DNA from 2 places in the Janibacter limosus genome. Region 1 is predicted to be linked to the other one. Evidence: predicted binding sites of a transcription regulator. Region 1 holds the regulator's gene; the other holds the start of a gene.
What was found. The regulator Rex, encoded in region 1, represses fermentation and respiration genes when NADH is low (regulators of the CRP and FNR family bind a similar motif). The targets are predictions, from matches to a motif close to CTTGTGAANNNNTTCACAAG.
Positions count from the first base shown of each region.

Region 1 (10,338 bases):
TCGTGGGGCAGAGCGCCAGGCTCGCCGAGCGCAAGGGCCTGCGCCAGCTCTTCTACTGGGTCGGGTCCGACAACGGCCGCGCGGTCGCCTTCGCCTCGAGCTTTGGCTTCCGCCCCACCGACGACCGCCGTCCCATGCGCGTGGCCACCGCCGACGGCCAGGACGAGCAGGAGATCGCGCTCGTCCTCGCCCTGGGCGAGGACCGCGGCTGACCCAGCCCGCACGACGACCGGTGGCCCGCTCCCTTCGCTCGAAGGGGGCGGGCCACCGTGCTCGGTGGGGTCGACCTCAGGGGCGAGCGGCCATCCGCTCGATGAGCGCCGTGGGGCCACTGACGATGATCAGGTCGCCGTTGCGCACCTTGGTCTCCGGGCGCGCATAGGTGAAGTCCTGACCGGGTGACTTCACCCCGACCACGGTCACGCCGTACTTGCTGCGGATCGAGGACTGCTCGAGCGTGAAGCCCACGGCCTCCTGGGGCGGCGTCATCTTGACGATCGCGAAGCCGTCGTCGAACTCGATGTAGTCCATCAGGCGGCTGCCGATGAGGTGCGCCAGGCGCTTGCCCGACTCGATCTCGGGGGAGAGGACGTGGTGGACGCCGATCCGGTTGAGGATGCGGGCGTGCTCGGGGCTGACCGCCTTGGCCCACACCTTGGGGGCCTCACCGTCGATGAGGTTGACCGCGGCGAGCACGCTCGCCTCGATCGAGGACCCGATGGCCAGGACGCTGGCGGAGAAGGCGTGCGGCTTCAGCTCCTCGATCGTCGTCACCGAGGTCGCGTCGCCCTGGACGATCCGCCCGACGCGGCCCAGGTAGGCCTCGGCCAGCGAGGGGTCGAGCTCGAGCGCGGTCACCCGGTTGCCCAGACGGTGCAGCTCGGTGGCCACCGCGCCGCCGAAGCGGCCGAGGCCGAGGACGAGGACGTCCTCGTTGTGCAGACGCATGCGCGGCACGCGGTCCTCCGATCATCAGGGGGTCGTGGGATACGACACTAGCCGGGGTAGCGTTCCGGATCATGAGCACACAGGCGTGCGCCATCTGGGGCGAGGACTTCACGCGTTACGACTTCGGGGTGGGTCACCCGATGTCACCGATCCGCCTCGATCTCACGGCCCGGCTGTGCCGAGAGCTCGGGATCTTCGACGACATGGACGTCGTCGACGTCGAGCCGGCGAGCGACGACGTGCTGAGGACCGTCCACGACGGCGACTACATCGAGGCGGTCAAGAGGATCTCGGCCGACCCCACGACAGCCGACGGGCAGTGGGGGATCGGCACCGACGACGTGCCCGCCTTCGCCGGCATCCACGAGTCGAGCGCTCGCATCGTGGCCGGCAGCATCGAGGCAGCACGACGCGTGTGGACCGGCGAGGCGGAGCACGCGGTCAACTTCACCGGTGGGATGCACCACGCCATGCGGGGCAGGGCGGCCGGCTTCTGCATCTACAACGACATCGCCGCCGCCATCACCTGGCTGCTCGAGCAGGGCGTCGAGCGGGTGGCCTACGTCGACGTCGACGTCCACCACGGCGACGGGGTGCAGGAGATCTTCTACGACGACCCGCGCGTGCTCACGGTCTCGGTCCACGAGTCGGGGCGCACCCTCTTCCCCGGCACGGGCTGGCCCGGTGACACCGGCGGTCCGGGTGCCGAGGGCACCGCGGTCAACGTCGCGCTGCCCCCGGGAGTCACCGACGGACCCTGGCTGCGGGCGATCACGTCGGTGGCCGCCCCGGTCGTCCGGGCCTTCGCGCCGCAGGTCTTGGTCACCCAGCACGGGTGTGACACCCACAAGGACGACCCGCTCGCGCACATGGCGCTCTCGCTCGACGCGCAGCGGCAGGCCGCCGTCAACCTGCATCGGCTCGCGCACGAGGTGGCCGACGGGCGGTGGCTGGCGGTCGGAGGGGGCGGCTACGACATCGCGAGCGCCGTCCCGCGCGCCTGGGCGCACCTGACGGCCATCGCGGCGCACAAGCCGGTACCGCCCTCCACCGAGACCCCACAGGCCTGGCGCGACCACGTCGAGCTGGTCGCCGGGCAGGCAGGTCCCGCCCGCATGGGTGACCTCCCCGACAAGGACCTGCCGATCTGGGTGCAGCCGTGGGCGATGGGCTACAACCCGCACAGCGGGGTCGACCGGGCCGTGATGGCCACCCGCGAGGCGGTCTTCCCCGTGCACGGTCTCGACGTCTGGTATGACTGACGGCCCTGATCCGGATTCAGATCCGGACGTCATTTCGCCAGAATCGTCCCGTCCTGTCGGCGTGTCGGGTGGACGTGAGCGCAGATTTGCTCCGTCCCGTCTTCACAGTTGTCACATCTGCCCCTATGGTTGTCCTCTGCAGGGCTCGTCGAGATCCGCCGGCACCGGTCGGCGGCGCGGTCCTGCGGATATCGAGGTGATCATGTCCAACGACCGACTGGGTGAGGTGCGTTTTCTCACCGTGGCTGAGGTCGCGTCGATCATGCGGGTGTCGAAGATGACGGTCTACCGCATGGTCCACAACGGTGACCTGCCGGCCGTTCGCGTCGGGCGCAGCTTCCGGGTCCCCGAGGACGCCGTGCACACGTACCTCGAGACCTCGTTCGTCGAGACGGCCTGACCCTCGGCAGTGCACTGCACGGGAGCCCTGCAGAGGGCCCCTGCACGGAGCATCGCGACGGAGCGGATAGACTCTGTCGTCTGACTCGTTCTCGGTGGGGCCTGCGACTGCAGGACTGGCATCGCTCGAGGCACCACCGTCAGCACTGATCTCGACACGAAGGAACATCCGCATGGGTTCTGTCATCAAGAAGCGGCGCAAGCGCATGGCGAAGAAGAAGCACCGCAAGTTGCTGCGCAAGACGCGCCACCAGCGTCGCAACAAGAAGTGACCTCACGAAGGGGGCCCGCCGCATCGCGGACGGGCCCCCTTCGTCGTCCCCCGCCGTCGGGTGATCCCTGTCTCTCATCGCCCCTGGCGGCCCCTTGCCCCTCCCGCCGAGGTCGTCGCGAGACTAGGCTGCGGCCCAGTCCATGACCTGTGGTCGTCAGTCCCCAAGGAAGGTGTTCCGGTGCCCGAGACCGTTCTCGTCGCAGGGGTCTCCCGTCATCTCGGCGGTGCCTTCGCGCGCCGCCTGAGCCGTGACGACTCCGTGGGCCGGATCATCGGCGTCGACGTCGTGCCCCCGCGGCACGGGATCGGCCGCGCGGAGTTCATGCGGGCCGACATCCGCAGCCCCCTCATCGGCCGGATCATCTCGGGCAACGACGTCGACACCGTCGTGCACATGGGCGTCGTCGCGACCCCGCGGGCTGGTGGCGGGCGGGCCACGCAAAAAGAGGTCAACGTCATCGGGACGATGCAGCTCCTGGCCGCGTGCCAGCGAGCCGAGTCGGTCACCAAGCTGGTCGTGAAGTCGACCGCCGGCGTCTACGGGTCGAGCCCGCGGGACCCGGCGATGTTCACCGAGGACATGTCGGCGAAGAAGATGCCCAGCTCGGGCTGGGCCCGTGACAGCGTCGAGGTCGAGGGCTATGTCCGTGGGCTCTCCCGCAGACGTCCCGACATCGAGATCACCACCCTGCGCTTTGCCAACGTCATCGGCCCGCGGATCCGCACCGCCTTCACCGACCACTTCAGCCTGCCGGTCATCCCCATCCCCTTCGGCTACGACGCCCGTCTCCAGTTCGTCCACGAGGACGACTGCGTGGCCGCGCTCGTGCGCGCCATCGAGCTGCCCGGACTGGGCGCGGTCAACGTCGCCGGTGACGGGATCATCACCGCCAGCCAGGCGGCCAACCTCGCCGGGCGCCCCTTCGTGCTCGTCCCGCGGATGGCCACCGGCAGCGTCACCGACCTGGCCAAGAGGTTCGGACTCATCGACATCGGCTCCGACCAGCTCGACCTGCTGAGCTTCGGTCGCGGGCTGGACACCACCCGCATGCGCGAGGACCTCGGCTTCGAGCCGGCCTACACGACGCGCGCCGCCTACGAGGACTACGCCCGCGCGACGAAGGGGAGGGTCTTCGACCGGTTGCCCTTCGCCCAGCCCGGATGGTCGGCCGTGCAGGCCGCCGAGGCCGCGCTGCGGGCCGTGACGCCCACCCCCGAGAGTGAGAAGTGATGGCCGACAGCACCCGCGCCACCAGCACCACGTCCGCGACCAAGAAGCCCGGGGCGAGCAAGGCCACGGCCTCGAGGACGGCCACCAAGACGCCGGCCAAGAAGACGCCGGCCAAGAAGGCGACTGCGAAGAAGGCGACTGCGAAGAAGGCGACTGCGAAGACGCCGACCGCCCGCAAGGCACCGGCCAAGAAGGCGGCTGCGAAGAAGGCCTCCACGACGGCCCCCGCTCGCAAGGCGCCCGCCGCGAAGGCAGCCCGGCCCAGCGCGGTCTCCGCGGCAGCCGACCGGGCCGGCGGCGAGCGCGCCCGTCGGCGCAGCACCCCCCTTCTCACCGGTCCCTCGGCCCAGGCGCCCACGCGCTCGGGTGCCACCGCACGGTCCAAGACGTCGTCCACCCGGGCGTCGAGCACGTCGCGCAAGCCCACGCTCACCGTGGTTCCCGGCCCCGACGGGTCGCCCCCGGCGGCCCGGCGCACCGCGCCGGCCAAGAGCTCGACCCGACGCCGGCCCCCCACCCGACGGACGGACTCCGCTGCTCGTCCGGCGCCCGCCGCCCGCCCCGCGGACCTGTCGTCGTCGCAGGGCACCCCCGAGAGCGGACAGGCCGTCGTGCCGGGTCTGGCCGAGCTGCTGTCGGTGCTGCTGTCCGCCGGTCAGATGACCTCACGCACCCTGGGCCACGCCGCGGGCGCGGCAGCGGGGGAGGGCTGGGAGCGCCGGTTCACCGAGACCCTCCACTTCCTCCAGCGGCGGGTCAAGGGCGACTACGCGGTCGACGACTTCGGCTTCGACGAGGACTTCACCATCCACACCGTCTTCCCGGTGCTGCGGCTGCTGAAGGACAAGTGGTTCCGCATCGAGGTGCGCGGGATCGAGAACATCCCGGCCGACACCGGGGCCCTGCTCGTGTCCAACCACTCGGGCACGGTCGCGATCGACTCGATCATGACCCAGCTGGCCATCCACGACGCCCACCCGCAGCGGCGCTTCCTGCGCATGCTCGGTGCCGACCTCGTCTTCCAGCTGCCGGTCGTGGGCGACTTCGCGCGCAAGACGGGTGCGACCCTCGCGTCCGCGGCGGACGCGGACCGGCTCATGCGGGGCGGCGAGCTCGTCGGCGTGTGGCCCGAGGGCTTCAAGGGTGTCGGCAAGCCCTTCCGGGAGCGCTACAAGCTGCAGCGCTTCGGTCGTGGCGGCTTCGTCTCGGCGGCGATCAAGGCCGAGGTCCCGATCATCCCGTGCTCCGTCGTCGGGGCCGAGGAGGTCTACCCGATGATCGGCAACATGAAGACGGTGGCCCGCCTGCTCGGCGCGCCCTATGCCCCGATCACGCCCTTCTTCCCGCTGCTCGGCCCGCTGGGCCTGATCCCGCTGCCGAGCAAGTGGATCATCGAGTTCGGTGAGCCCATCGACACCGCGTCCCTCGGCCCGGACGCAGCCGAGGACCCGATGCTCGTCTTCGAGATCACCGACCAGGTGCGCGAGACGATCCAGCAGACCTTGTACTCGGTCCTGGTGACGCGGCGCTCGGTCTTCTTCTAGGAGGCGCGGTGAGCCCCCTTCCTGCTGCCCGCGTCGTCATGGTCGGCCGCGAGGGCTGCCACCTGTGCGACGTGGCCCGCGAGGTCATCGAGCGGGTCGTGGCGCAGACCGGTGACAGCTTCGCCGAGGTCGACATCGACGCCGACCCCGAGCTGTCCCGGTACACCGACGAGGTGCCGGTCACCTTCGTCGACGGGCGCCAGCACGACTACTGGCGGGTGGACGAAGGGCGGTTGCGCGCGGCGCTGCAGCAGTGACCGGGCCGCGTGTCCACGGACCGTGCGCGACTTTGTGCATTTGTTCACAAGAGCGTAATCTCGTGGTGTTCGGTCCTCAGGTGGCGTTCGCCCCTGGACCGGGAGAGGAGCCCGAGCCAAGCCGTGTCCGTCGATCAGGCCGCCAAGCGCGACATCCCCGACGCGACGGTTGCCCGACTCCCCGGATACCTGCGGGCGCTGGGTCAGCTCACCGCCCAGGACGTGCTCTCCGTCTCCTCCGAGGAGCTCGCGCACAGCGCCGGGGTCAGCTCGGCCAAGCTGCGCAAGGACCTCAGCCACCTCGGCTCCTACGGTGTGCGCGGCGTCGGCTACGACGTGGCCCACCTGACCTACCAGATCTCACGCGCCCTCGGCCTGACCCACGACTGGCCCGTCGTCATCGTCGGCATGGGCAACCTCGGCCGCGCGCTGGCCTCGTACGGCGGGTTCGCGACCAAGGGCTTCAAGGTCGTGGCGCTCCTCGACCGCGACCGTGCGCTGGCCGGTGAGCGGCTCGACGAGCTGACGATCCAGCCGATGGACGCGCTGACCGCCGTCGTGACGCCCGGTGAGGCCTGCATCGGTGTCATCGCCACCCCGGCTGCCTCGGCCCAGGACGTCGCGGACCTGCTCTCCGCCGCCGGCGTCACCTCCATCCTCAACTTCGCTGCCACCGCGATCCAGGTTCCCGAAGGGGTCCACATGCGCAAGGTCGATCTGTCCACCGAGCTGCAGATCCTTGCCTTCCACGAGCAGCAACGCTCCGGTGCCGTGTCCGACGACCTGCTGGAGGAGATCGGCTGATGAGTCTCCTCGCCTTCGGCCTCAACCACCGCCGTGCCCCGATCTCCGTCCTGGAGCGGGCAGCGCTCGACGAGACGAGCCTGTCGCAGATCATCGAGGCGGCGACGGCCAGCCCCGACATCAGCGAGCACCTGGTCGTCGCGACCTGCAACCGCACCGAGATCTATGCCGAGGTCACCGCCTTCCACGGCGCGGTCGCCGACCTCACCGCGGCGCTGACGCAGGCCACGGACATCACCCAGGACGACCTCAAGGCACACCTGGACCTGCACTACGGCGACGCCGCGGTGGCCCACGTCTTCAATGTCGCGGCCGGGCTCGACTCGATGGCGGTCGGCGAGTCCCAGATCCTGGGTCAGCTGCGTGATGCCCTCGGCCGCGGGCAGAGCGAGGGCCACGTCGGGACCAACCTCAACGCCCTCGTCCAGCAGGCGCTGCGCACCGGCAAGCGGGTGCACTCCGAGACCGCCATCGACGAGGTCTCCCGCTCGCTCGTGGGCGAGGGCCTCGACGCCGCCGAGGAGCACGTCGGCGCGCTGGCCGGCGCACACGTCCTCGTCGTGGGGGCGGGCGCGATGAGCGCCCTCGCCGCGACCAGCGCGATCCGCCGAGGGGTCGCCGAGCTGACCGTCGTCAACCGGACGCACGAGCGCGGCGTCTCCCTCGCCGAGCGCCTGGGGGCGCGAGCCCGCCCGGCCCACGAGCTCGCGCAGGCACTCGCCGACGCCGACGTCGTCATCTCCTGCACCGGGTCCACCGGGTTGGCGATCACGCTGCCCGACGTCGCCGACGCCCAGGTCGCGCGCGGCGGGCTCCCGCAGGCCTTCATCGACCTCGCGCTGCCCCACGACATCGCGCACGAGGTGGCCGACCTCAGCGAGGTCACCCGTCTGGGGCTCGCCGAGCTGGGCGACCGACTCGGGCCCGGGGGCTCGGTCCCCGAGGTCGAGGAGGCCCGCACGATCGTCGGCGACGCCGTGACCAAGCACCTGGGCCAGCGCGCGGCCAGCATCGCAGGCCCCACCGTGCGCGCCCTGCGCAGCGCCGCCCAGCAGGTCGTCGAGCGCGAGCTGGCCCGGCTGGGTCAGCGCACGCCCGGGATGAGCGAGAGCGACCGCGCGGAGGTCGACCGCGCCGTGCACCGCATCGTCGAGAAGCTGCTGCACGCGCCCACCGTCCGCGCCAAGGAGCTGGCCAGCGATGGCCGCTTCGGCGAGTACGAGGACGCGCTGCACCAGCTCTTCGACCTCCACGCCGAAGGAGGTGCCCTGTGACCTCCCTTCGTCTCGGAACCCGTCGCTCGGCCCTGGCCATGACCCAGTCGGGTCACGTCGCCGACGCGCTGCGGGCGGCCGGCCACGAGGTCGAGCTGGTGGAGATCGTCACCGAAGGCGACACCAACCGCGCGTCGCTCGCGAGCATGGGCGGCACCGGCGTCTTCGCCACCGCCCTGCGCGAGGCGATGCACGCCGGTGAGATCGACCTCGCCGTGCACTCGCTCAAGGACCTGCCGACCGCCCCGGCCCCGGGGCTGGTCGTCGCCGCGATCCCCGCCCGGGTCGACCCGCGTGATGCCCTGTGCGCCCGCGACGGCCTCACCCTGGGTGAGCTCGGCGAGGGTGCGGTCATCGGGACCGGCTCGCCTCGCCGCCGCGCGCAGCTCGCGGCCCTCGGCCTTGGTCTGGAGTTCCGCGACATCCGCGGCAACCTCGGCACCCGCTTGGCCATGGTCGGCTCCGACGAGGGCCAGCTCGACGCCGTCGTGCTCGCCTCCGCCGGCCTGACCCGCCTCGGTCTGCGCGAGCAGATCACCGAGCTGCTCGAGCCGATCCAGATGCTGCCCGCTCCCGGGCAGGGCGCCCTGGCCGTCGAGTGCCGTGAGGGTGACGAGCAGGTGCTCGCCGCCCTTCACCTACTCGACCACGAGGACACCCGCGCCGCCGTCACCGCCGAGCGCGGTGTCCTCGCGGAGCTCGAAGCCGGGTGTGCCGCCCCCATCGGCGCCCTCGCCGAGATCGTCGACGACGTCGACGGCCTCGTCATCTCCCTCCGGGCCGTGGTCACTGCGACCGACGGCTCCGCAGATCTGCGCCGGTCCATCACCGGCCCGATGGCCGAGGCAGAGGACCTCGGTCGTCGTCTCGCCCGCACCCTCGTCGCCGACGGCGCCCCAGAGCTCGCCGACCTGCAAGCCACCCACCCCTCGACCGCTTCGGAGCATGTCCAGTGACCCCCCAGCGCTCTGCCGCAACCCCCTCCGCCGCCTCCCGCCGACCGGCGCGTGTCGCCTTCGTCGGCGCTGGACCGGGTGACGTCTCACTGATGACCGTTGCCGCGGTCGACCTGCTCGGTCGGGCGGACGCGGTCATCACCGACCAGCTGACCAACGAGGACATCGTCGCCTCGATGACGAGCGAGGGCGTCGACGTCGTCGACGCCAGCCACGGCGAGCACGGCCAGCAGCTGACGCACGCCATGCGCGCCCGCCTCGTCGTCAAGACGGCCAAGGCGCACAAGTCCGGCCTCGTCGTGCGACTCATGGACGGCGACCCGGCCACCTTCAACGGCCTCGCCGAGGAGGCGCAGGCCCTCGTCAAGGCGGGCATCGACTTCGACATCGTGCCGGGCGTCTCCGCGGTCAGCGCGGTCCCCGCCTACGCCGGCGTCCCGCTCACCTCGCGCTCGACCGGTGCGCTGCACGTCGTGAGCGTCGCAGGCGGCAAGCGGACCGACCTGTCCGCGTCGATCGGCGACGACGTCACGCTCGTGCTGCTCGGCCTGCCCGAGCACCTGGGTCAGGCCTTCACCGACCTGCTCGCCGCAGGACGCGCGGCGGACACCCCCGTCGCCCTCACGCGTGGTGGCACGACCACCCACCAGACGACCCGGCAGACCACCCTCGAGGAGGCGGCCCGGGCGATCGTCGGCCTCGAGGTGCCGACCCTGGCCGTCATCGGCTCGACCGTCGGCCTGCGCGAGAGCCTCTCGTGGTTCGAGACCAAGCCGCTGTACGGCTGGCGCGTGCTGATCCCTCGCACCAAGGACCAGGCCGGACCGATGACCAAGCAGCTGCTCGGCCACGGTGCGACGAGCCAGGTCGTCCCGACGATCAGCGTCGAGCCGCCCCGCACCCCCCAGGCCGTCGAGCGGGCCGTGCGCGGTCTGGTCACCGGCCGCTACCAGTGGATCGGCTTCACGTCGGTCAACGCCGTCAAGGCCATCCGGGAGAAGTTCCAGGAGTTCGGCCTCGACGCCCGTGCCTTCTCGGGGCTGAAGATCGCTGCCGTCGGTGGCGTGACCGCCGATGCCCTGCGCGATTGGGGCCTGGAGCCCGACCTCGTGCCCACGGGCGAGATGTCGGCCAAGGGCCTGCTCGAGGAGTGGCCTCCCTACGACGAGGTCCTCGACCCGATGGACCGGGTCTTCCTGCCGCGAGCCGACATCGCCACCGACACCCTCGTCGCCGGGCTGCAGGAGATGGGCTGGCAGGTCGACGACGTGACGGCCTACCGCACCGTGCGGGCCACCCCGCCGCCGGCACCCGTGCGCGACGCCATCAAGCAGGGCGCCTTCGACGCGGTCGTCTTCACCTCGTCCTCCACGGTGCGCAACCTCGTCG
Region 1 covers NZ_CP036164.1:375,201-385,538, forward strand. Annotated here, with positions in the region: gene EXU32_RS01835 (GNAT family N-acetyltransferase) at 1-212, shown strand, start outside; gene EXU32_RS01840 (potassium channel family protein) at 289-948, opposite strand; gene EXU32_RS01845 (acetoin utilization protein AcuC) at 1,020-2,210, shown strand; gene EXU32_RS01850 (helix-turn-helix domain-containing protein) at 2,413-2,610, shown strand; gene EXU32_RS01855 (30S ribosomal protein bS22) at 2,783-2,881, shown strand; gene EXU32_RS01860 (NAD-dependent epimerase/dehydratase family protein) at 3,062-4,114, shown strand; gene EXU32_RS01865 (lysophospholipid acyltransferase family protein) at 4,114-5,658, shown strand; gene EXU32_RS01870 (glutaredoxin family protein) at 5,667-5,915, shown strand; gene EXU32_RS01875 (redox-sensing transcriptional repressor Rex) at 6,039-6,719, shown strand; gene EXU32_RS01880 (glutamyl-tRNA reductase) at 6,719-7,993, shown strand; gene hemC (hydroxymethylbilane synthase) at 7,990-8,949, shown strand; gene EXU32_RS01890 (uroporphyrinogen-III synthase) at 9,042-10,338, shown strand, end outside.

Region 2 (10,338 bases), 1.3 Mb from region 1:
CCGCGCCGCCGCGCTCGCCTGGGCGACGCACCACGGAGCACCCGTCATCGCCGAGCCCGGACCGGGAGGCAGCCCGCTCGTCCTGCCGCACGGCGACCGGATCCTCGCGGCCGCGCACTGGGTGGGGGAGCACCTCCCTTCGCGCGTCGTCGTCGTCGGCCGACCGACCCTGGGCCGGGCCGTCCCCGCGCTCACCCGCACGCCCGGGTTGCGGGTCGAGGTGGTCACTCCCGGCGAGCCCGGCGCCGCCGGGTGGGCCGATGCCACGCACACGGCCGCGGCGGTCCACCCCTTCGCCGCGCTCGGGGTGCAGGGGGAGGGGAAGGAAGTCACTCCCTTCGCCCGCACCTGGCTGGCCGCGGGTGAGCGGGTCGCCGCTGCGCTGGCCCCCGACGCCCGCGCCGACGCCGACCTCGACGGGCCGGTCACCGCGCGGGTCGTCCACGACGCGCTCCCCGAGGACAGCGCCCTCTTCCTCGGCAGCAGCAGCGTCGCCCGCGACATCGCGCACGGCACGGCGCACGTGCGTGACGACGTCGAGATCGTGACCAGTCGTGGTCTGGCCGGGATCGACGGATGCGTCTCCACCGCGGTCGGTCTGGCCCTGTCACGGCCCGGCCCGACGCTCGCTCTCCTGGGCGACCTGACCTTCCTCCACGACGCCAACGGCCTGCTCATCGGCCCGGACGAGCCTCGGCCCGACCTGACGATCGTCGTCGTGGACGATGACGGCGGGAGCATCTTCAGCACCCTCGAGTACGGCGTCGCCGAGCTCGAGGGGCCGATGCGGCGCCTCTTCACCACGCCGACCGGCACCGACATCGAGCTGCTCTGCGCGGCCCACGGGGTGCCCGCCACGACGGTGACGGACGCTGCCGGGCTGGCGCAGCTCGTGAGCCGCCCGAGCACCGGTATCCGGGTCATCCGGGTCCCGGTCGATCCCGGTGCCAGGCGGGCAGCCGGTCAGGCATCGCGCGACGCGGTGGTCGCGGCGCTCGCGGACTGAGGCGGAGCGCTCAGCCCCCGAGGGCGCTGCGCATCGGCATCAGCTTGGCCACCGACTCGGCGACCTCGTCCTCGGCGACCGAGCCCGCGACGATGCCGCAGCCGGCATACAGGCGCAGGGACTGCGGGCTCTCGTACCAGCCGCAGCGCAGGGCGATGCCCCACTCGCCGTCGCCCGAGGCGTCCATCCAGCCGACCGGACCGGCGTAGCGGCCCCGGTCCATCTGCTCCAGCTCGGCGATGACCGTGTCGGCGTCCATCGTCGGGGTGCCGCACACGGCGGCCGAGGGGTGCAGCGACGCGGCCAGCGCCAGCGAGGTCGACCCGTCACGCACGACGCCCGCGACATCGGTCGCCAGGTGCATGACGTTGTTGAGGTGCAGGACGAAGGGAGTCTCCGGCACGTTGATCGAGGAGGTGTGCGCCGTCAGCGCGTCGGCCACCGAGCGCACCGCGTACTCGTGCTCCTCGAGGTCCTTGCTGCTGCGGGCCAGCGACCCGGCGAGCGCCAGGTCATGGCTGTCGTCGCCCGTGCGCCGGATGGTGCCGGCCAGCACGCGCGATGTGACCAGGCCGCGCTCGAGCCGGACGAGCATCTCGGGGGTCGCCCCGACGAGGCCGTCGACGGCGAAGACCCAGGTCGTGTCGTAGTCCTCGGCCAGCCGGGTGAGGAGCCAGCGCGGGTCGATGCGGTGCCCCGCGGTCGCCTGGACGGCCCGGGCGAGGACGACCTTGTCGAGGGTGCCGGTGCTGATCCGGGCCACGGCCTCCTCGACCGCCTGCGCCCAGCCCTGCGTGCTCAGGTCGCGGTCGGCGAAGACGACCTCTCCCGGGTCACGAGGGTCGGGCTGCGCCGCGAGCGGCTCGTCGGCCGGCGGGACCGTCGAGTCGGTGGTGGTCGTCGTGACCCAGGCGAGGTCCCCGCGGCGTCCGACGACGACCTCGGGGACGACGAGCACGGACTCGGTCCCGGAGCGGCGGGAGTAGGCCATGGACCCGAAGGCGATGGGGCCGGTGCCGGGCTCGTCGACGTCGTCGCGCACGATCGCCTCGCTCGTCACGCCACGCCACCACGACTGCGCCTGCTCGAAGCGGTCGACGCCCGTCGCACGGAAGGTCGCGACACGTCCCCAGCCGACGAAGCCCTCGCCCTTGCGGACCCAGGAGACGATGTCGCCGGCGTCCTCGGGCTCGGGGAGCAGGGCGAGCAGGTCGCCGACGCGAGCGGTCGGGACGGCGACGGTGCGCACGACCAACGCCGGGTGCTGGGAGCCGAGCGGGTGGGGGACGTCGACGGGCGATGGTGAGGTCATGGCGGGCAACAGCCTACGACTGTAGGTGCGAAGATGAGCACATGAGCCGCGCCACCCTGCAGAAGGACCCCAAGGACGTCGCCGCGATGTTCGACGAGACCGCCGCGAAGTACGACCTGATGAACGACGTGATGTCGCTGGGGCAGACGAGGCTGTGGCGCCGGGCCGTGCTGCGGGCCATCGACCCCCAGCCGGGCGATCGCATCCTCGACATCGCCGCCGGTCCCGGCTCCTCCTCCATCCCGCTGCGTCGTGCCGGCGCACAGGTCGCTTCTGCCGACTTCTCCCTCGGGATGCTGCGCCAGGGGCTCAAGCAGAGCCCCGAGCTGCACTTCACCGCGGCCGACGCGACCCGGCTGCCCTTCGCCGACGAGTCCTTCGACGTGGTGACGATGTCCTTCGGCTTCCGCAACGTCGTCGAGCCCGAGGTGGCGCTGCGCGAGTTCCTGCGGGTGACCAGGCCCGGCGGCCGGCTGCTCATCTGCGAGTTCAGCCAGCCGGTCAACAAGGTCTTCCGCACCGTGTACTCCGAGTACCTCATGGCGGCCTTCCCGCCGGTGGCCCGCCGGCTCAGCTCCAACCCCGACTCCTACGTCTACCTCGCCGAGTCGATCCAGTCCTGGCCGGCGCAGGAGCCGCTCGCCCGGATGGTCGCCGGGGCCGGGTGGGCCGACGTCGAGTGGAACAACCTGACCGGTGGCGTCGTGGCGCTGCACCGAGCCAGCAAGGCGAGCTGAGGGACTCGGCAAGTTAGGTCAACCTGTGTGACCGGCGGTGTTCCCACCGAGTAGTCTTCGGGCGATCGTGAAATACTTCACAAGCAGTTGAGGAACCCTCTCGTGACCAGTTCTCTGCCTGCGGCCGACGGTGACCGCAGTGTCGACGTCATCGTCGTCGGAGCCGGACCCGGCGGCAGCGCGACCGCCGCGTGGTTGGCCAAGGCCGGCAAGGACGTCGTCCTGCTGGAGAAGTCGCGCTTCCCCCGGGACAAGATCTGCGGTGACGGCCTGACGCCGCGCGCGGTGCGACAGCTGATCAACCTCGGCATCCCCCTGTCGGAGACCGACGGGTGGGCCCACAACAAGGGCCTGCGGATCATCGGCGGCGGCATGCGGCTGCAGCTGGACTGGCCCGACGTCACCTCCTTCCCCGGCTACGGCATGGTCCGGGCCCGCCAGGACCTCGACGAGGTGCTGGCCCGCCACGCAGCCTCCTGCGGCGCCGAGCTCCTCGAGGGACGCAATGTCTCCGAGCCCATCCGTGACGAGTCCGGCCGGATCGTCGGGGTCACGGCCAAGGTCGTCGACGAGCGTGGCAAGGCCACCGGCGAGCGCGAGACCTACCGGGCGCCCGTCGTCGTCGCCGCGGACGGCGTCTCCTCCCGGCTCTCGGTCAAGATGGGCCGCGAGAAGCGCGAGGACCGGCCGATGGCCGTGGCCGTGCGCGCCTACTACGAGACCCCCCGCCACGACGACGAGTACCTCGAGAGCCACCTCGAGCTGTGGTCGACGACGCCCGAGGGCGGTCGCATCCTCATGCCCGGCTACGGCTGGCTCTTCGGGCTGGGCGACGGCCGATCCAACATCGGGCTCGGCGTGCTCAACACCTCGGAGGCCTTCGGTCGCACCGACTACAAGGACGTCATGCGTCGCTGGGTCGAGACGATGCCGGCCGAGTGGGGCATCAACGAGGGCACGATCACCGGCGAGATCACCGCCGCTGCGCTGCCGATGGCCTTCAACCGCCAGCCGCTCTACGCCGACGGGCTGATGCTCGTCGGTGACTCCGGCGGCATGGTCAACCCCTTCAACGGCGAGGGCATCGACTACGCCCTCGAGGCCGGTCACGCCGCAGCCGAGACGATCGTCCAGGCGCTCGCCCGGCCGACGGCCGCGGACCGTGAGCGCGTGCTCGTGTCCTACATCGGGCGGATGAAGGACATGCACGGCGGCTACTTCACCCTCGGGGCCCAGTTCGCCAAGCTGATCGGCAAGCCGGAGATCATGCGGCTGGCGACCAAGTACGGGCTGCCGCGGCAGACCCTGATGAAGTTCATGCTCAAGCTCATGGCCAACCTGCCGGAGGAGAAGGGCGGCGGTCTCGACGACCGTCTCGTCCAGCTCATGACCAAGGTGGCGCCCAATGCGTGAGGCGGGCGCCGGGCAGTCCCGGCTCACCCCTAGGATCGGGCATGGCGTGCATCACACACAAGAAAGCGAGGCGCAGCGATGAACCCCTACATCCCGCTGCTCATCCTCTTCGCGCTCGGCCTCGGCTTCGCGCTCGTCTCCGTCGGGACGAGCCTGGTCGTCGGTCCGGCGCGCTACAACGTGGCCAAGGCCCAGGCCTACGAGTGCGGCATCCAGCCGACCCCGCAGGCCGCTGAGGGCGGCCGCTTCCCGGTCAAGTACTACCTGACCGCGATGCTGTTCATCATCTTCGACATCGAGGCGCTCTTCCTCTACCCCTTCGCCGTCGCCTTCGACGAGCTCGGGGCCTTCACGCTCGGTGCCGTGGTGCTTTTCCTGTTCAACGCGTTCTTCATCGCTGATGCCTATGTGTGGCGTCGCGGTGGGTTCGAGTGGGACTGACGAGGACGGATCTGACATGGGTATCGAGGAAAGGCTGCCTTCGGGCATCGCGCTCACCACGGTGGAGAACCTTGCGGGCTACATGCGCAAGTCGTCGATCTGGCCGGCCACCTTCGGACTGGCCTGCTGCGCCATCGAGATGATGGCCGTCGGCACGCCGCACTACGACATCGCCCGCTTCGGCATGGAGCGCTTCGCCGCCACGCCACGCCAGGCCGACCTGATGATCGTCGCCGGCCGCGTGAGCAACAAGATGGCGCCCGTCGTGCGCCAGGTCTACGACCAGATGGCCAACCCCAAGTGGGTCATCTCGATGGGCGTGTGCGCCAGCTCCGGCGGCATGTTCAACAACTACGCGATCGTCCAGGGCGTCGACCACATCATCCCGGTCGACATCTACCTGCCGGGCTGCCCGCCACGGCCGGAGATGCTGCTCAACGCGATCATCACCCTGCACGAGCAGATCCAGAGCACGCCCCTGGGCGTCAACCGGGTCGCCGCCGCCCGCGCCGCCGAGAAGGCCGCGCTCGGCGCCACCCCGACGGAGCTGCAGCCCCCGACGCACGACCACGAGGGCCTGCTCGGAAGGAACCTCCTGGCATGACCGACGACAACAAGGACGTCGCGGCGCCCCGGCCCGAGGGTGTCCACCCGCAGGGCCCCGGCCTCGGCGGCACGGCCAACAAGGGCTTCCCCTCGACCGAGGGACTGACCGGCGGCAACCGCCCGGTCGAGTACTCCAACGTCGAAGGGGGCCCGGCCGGCGAGGTCGACCCGGACCACGCACCGGTCGTGCGCGACGAGCGCCGCGGCATGTTCGGCGTGCGCGAGGGCCAGGACACCTCCGGCTACGGCGGGCTCCAGCGCACCGTCGCCTTCCCGGGCGCCACGCCGCGGCCCTACGGCGGGTGGTACGACGAGGTCGTCGACCGCCTGGCCGAGGCCACCGGCGGCGACCTGGTCGAGCGGGTCGTCGTCCACGCCGACGAGCTGACCCTGCACGTGCACCGCGAGGACCTGCCCGTCGTCATGCGCGCGCTGCGCGACCGGGCGGACCTGCGCTTCGAGATGTGCATGTCGGTCTCCGGGGTGCACTTCCCGCAGGAGACGGGCGCCGAGCTGCACGTCGCCTACCACCTGCTGTCGATCACCCACGGTGGGCGCCGGCTGCGGGTCGAGGTCACGGCCCCTGACAGCGACCCGCACATCCCGAGCGTCGTCGCGACCTACCCGGCCGCGGACTGGCACGAGCGCGAGACGTGGGACATGTTCGGTGTCATCTTCGACGGCCACCCGTCGCTGACCCGCATCCTCATGCCCGACGACTGGGCCGGGCACCCGCAGCGCAAGGACTATCCACTGGGTGGCATCCCGGTGGAGTACAAGGGCGGCACCGTCCCGCCGCCCGACCAGCGGAGGTCGTACAACTGATGGCTCGCACGCACACGCACACGGCCGGGGTGCATTCCACCCCCGGGGCCGACGACCTCGCCGAGGGCCACGTCGTCAACGTCCAGGGCGGTGACTGGGATCAGGAGATGGGCGAGCTCGGGATGAACCCCGAGGAGCGCATCGTCCTCAACATGGGGCCGCAGCACCCCTCGACGCACGGCGTGCTCCGCCTCATCCTCGAGCTCGACGGCGAGACGGTCACCGAGGCTCGCGCGGGCATCGGGTACCTGCACACCGGCATCGAGAAGAACATGGAGTTCCGCACCTGGACGCAGGGGGTCACCTTCTGCACCCGGATGGACTACCTGACCCCGATGTTCCAGGAGACGGCCTACTGCCTGGCCATCGAGAAGGTCCTGGGCATCACCGCGGACATCCCCGAGCGGGCCAGCGCGATCCGGGTGCTCATGATGGAGCTGACCCGCGTCTCCAGCCACCTGATCTGCCTCGGCACCGGTGGCATGGAGATGGGCGCGACGACGATCATGACGATCGGCTTCCGCGAGCGCGAGCGCATCCTGTCCGTCATCGAGAACATCACCGGCCTGCGGATGAACAACGCCTACGTCCGCCCCGGCGGTGTGGCCCAGGACCTGCCGCACGGCGCGATCGACAAGATCCGCGAGATGGTCCCGCAGGTGCGCAAGGGCATCCTCGAGCTCGACAAGCTGCTCATGGAGAACCCCATCCTCAAGGGCCGCACCAAGGACGTCGGCGTCCTGTCGCTGACCGGGTGCACCGCGCTGGGCATCACCGGCCCGGTCCTGCGCTCGACCGGCCTGCCGCACGACCTGCGCAAGCTCGCGCCGTACTGCGGCTACGAGAAGTACGACTTCGACGTCATCACCCGCACCGGGGCCGACGCCTACGACCGGCTGGCGATCCGCATCGACGAGATGCGCGAGAGCCTGAAGATCATCGAGCAGGTCACCGACGAGCTGCAGCGCAACCCCGGCGAGACGATGGTCGCGGACAAGCGCATCGCCTGGCCGGCCAAGCTCGCCGTCGGCGGTGACGGCCAGGGCAACAGCCTCGACCACATCCGCGAGATCATGGGCACCTCGATGGAGTCCCTGATCCACCACTTCAAGCTCGTCACCGAAGGCTTCCGGGTCCCGCCCGGCCAGGCCTACGTGGCGATCGAGTCGCCCAAGGGCGAGCTGGGCTGCCACGTCGTCGCCGACGGCGGCACCCGCCCCTACCGGGCCCACTTCCGGGACCCGAGCTTCAACAACCTGCAGGCCGTCGCGGCCATGTGCGAAGGGGGCATGCTCGCCGACGTGATCGTCGCCGTCGCCTCCATCGACCCCGTGATGGGAGGAGTGGACCGATGACCGGACACTATGGGAGGCAGAGCGCCTCGGGGCACCTGCACGTGGCCTCGGAGAGCAAGGAGCCTTACCCCGCAGACGTGCTCGAGCAGCTGTCGCTCGATGCCGAGCAGGTCATCGCGCGCTACCCGCAGCCCCGCTCGGCGCTGCTGCCGCTGCTGCACCTCGTGCAGAGCCTGGACGGGTACATCACCGGCCGCGGCATCGACTTCTGCGCCCGCACCCTCGACCTGACGACGGCCGAGGTCTCGGGCGTCGCGACCTTCTACACCCAGTACAAGCGCCACCCCAACGGCGACTACACCGTGGGCGTGTGCACCAACACCCTGTGCGCGGTCATGGGCGGCGACCAGATCTGGGAGACCGTCAGCGAGCACCTGGGCATCGGCCACGATGAGACGACCGAGGACGGCAAGATCACCCTCGAGCGCATCGAGTGCAATGCCGCGTGCGACTACGCCCCGGTCGTGATGACCAACTGGGAGTTCTTCGACAACCAGACCCCGGACTCGACCGTGCAGCTGGTCGACGACCTGCGCTCCGGCGCCCCCGTGGCCCCGACCCGCGGCCCCAGCCGCGTGTGCACCTTCAAGCAGGTCTCGCGTGTGCTCGCCGGCTTCCCCGACGGCCTCGCCGACGAGGGCATCGGCGCCGGGCCCGCCTCCCTTCGCGGGGTGGAGCTGGCCAGACGCGAAGGGTGGACCGCTCCCGGTGACGGGTCGGACGCCACGAGCGCGGACTCCCGCGGCGAGTCCGTCGACGGCATCGCGGTCGGCGAGCAGAGCTCGGTGGACACCCCGGCCAACGCCCCGGACGAGCGGCCCGGTGGGCAGGACGCCCAGGAGCAGGCCAAGGAGGACGACAAGTGACCACGCTGACCCCGATCCTCACGAAGTTCTGGGACCACCCGCAGTCCTGGACGATGGCCACCTACGAGGACAACGAGGGCTACACCGCCCTTCGCCAGGCACTCAAGACCGACCCCGCCGACCTCATCCAGGCGACCAAGGACTCCGGCCTGCGCGGCCGCGGCGGCGCCGGCTTCCCCACCGGCATGAAGTGGGGCTTCCTGCCACCTCCGGACGGCGGCCCCCGCTATCTCGTCGTCAACGCCGACGAGTCCGAGCCGGGCACCTGCAAGGACATCCCGCTGCTCATGGCGGCGCCCCACTTCCTGATCGAGGGCGTCGCGATCACCTCCTTCGCGATCGGCTGCAACCACGCCTTCATCTACCTGCGCGGTGAGGTCGTCCACGTCTACCGCCGGCTCATGCGCGCGGTCGAGGAGGCCTACGCGGCCGGCTACCTCGGCAAGGACATCCTCGGGACCGGCTTCGACCTGGACGTGACCGTCCACGCCGGTGCCGGTGCCTACATCTGCGGCGAGGAGACGGCTCTGCTGGACTCCCTCGAAGGGCGCCGTGGCCAGCCTCGTCTCAAGCCCCCCTTCCCCGCGGTGGCCGGTCTCTACGCCCGCCCGACGGTCGTCAACAATGTCGAGTCCATCGCCTCGGTCCCGGCGATCATCAAGCAGGGCGCCGAGTGGTTCTCCGACATGGGGACGGAGAAGTCGCAGGGCTTCGGGATCTTTTCCCTGTCCGGGCACGTCAAGAACCCGGGCCAGTACGAGGCGCCGCTCGGCATCACGCTGCGCGAGCTGCTCGACATGGCCGGTGGCATGCGCGACCCGGGTCACCCGCTGAAGTTCTGGACCCCGGGTGGCTCGTCGACGCCGATCTTCACCGACGAGCACCTCGACGTGCCCCTGGACTTCGAGTCCGTCGCGGCCAACGGCTCGATGCTCGGTACGCGTGCGCTGCAGATCTTCGACGACACCGTCTCGGTCGTGCGCGCCGTGAGCCGCTGGACCGACTTCTACATGCACGAGTCCTGCGGCAAGTGCACCCCGTGCCGCGAGGGCACGTGGTGGCTCGCCCAGATCCTGCAGCGGATCGAGCGCGGCCAGGGCACCCCCGAGGACATCGACAAGCTCGTCGACATCTGCGACAACATCCTCGGACGGGCCTTCTGCGCCCTCGGTGACGGCGCCACCAGCCCGATCACCTCTGCCGTGAAGTACTTCCGTGAGGAGTTCGAGGCCGGGTGCCACACCCCGGCCGCGGAGCTCTTCCCGCCCGCCGCCTCGACGCTCTTCGCCAAGGAGCAGAACACGATGGTGACCGCATGAGCGTCACGAGCGACAAGAACCCGACGTCCGACGAGGTCAAGCCCGACCTCATCGGCGTGACCATCGACGGCATCGCCGTCTCGGTCCCCAAGAACACCTTGGTCATCCGGGCCGCGGAGGAGGCGGGGATCGAGATCCCGCGCTTCTGCGACCACCCGCTCCTGGAGCCGGTCGGCGCCTGCCGCCAGTGCCTCGTCGAGGTGGCGACGCCCGACCGCGAGGGCAATGTCAAGCCGATGCCCAAGCCGCAGGCGAGCTGCACCATGACGGTCAGTGAGGGCATGCAGGTGCGCACGCAGCACTCCTCGCCGGTCGCCGACAAGGCGCAGCAGGGCATCATGGAGATGCTCCTCATCAACCACCCGCTCGACTGTCCGGTCTGCGACAAGGGCGGGGAGTGCCCCCTGCAGAACCAGTCGATGAGCAACGGCCGGGCCACCTCGCGCTTCGAGGACGTC
Region 2 covers NZ_CP036164.1:2,643,907-2,654,244, reverse strand. Annotated here, with positions in the region: gene menD (2-succinyl-5-enolpyruvyl-6-hydroxy-3-cyclohexene-1-carboxylic-acid synthase) at 1-1,006, shown strand, start outside; gene EXU32_RS12660 (isochorismate synthase) at 1,017-2,318, opposite strand; gene EXU32_RS12655 (demethylmenaquinone methyltransferase) at 2,360-3,055, shown strand; gene EXU32_RS12650 (geranylgeranyl reductase family protein) at 3,158-4,468, shown strand; gene EXU32_RS12645 (NADH-quinone oxidoreductase subunit A) at 4,547-4,909, shown strand; gene EXU32_RS12640 (NuoB/complex I 20 kDa subunit family protein) at 4,926-5,513, shown strand; gene EXU32_RS12635 (NADH-quinone oxidoreductase subunit C) at 5,510-6,340, shown strand; gene EXU32_RS12630 (NADH-quinone oxidoreductase subunit D) at 6,340-7,695, shown strand; gene nuoE (NADH-quinone oxidoreductase subunit NuoE) at 7,692-8,561, shown strand; gene nuoF (NADH-quinone oxidoreductase subunit NuoF) at 8,615-9,880, shown strand; gene EXU32_RS12615 (NADH-quinone oxidoreductase subunit G) at 9,877-10,338, shown strand, end outside.
Region 2: EXU32_RS12650 (geranylgeranyl reductase family protein) is a predicted target of Rex. The motif match lies at 3,120-3,139, and genes of this name have one in related genera.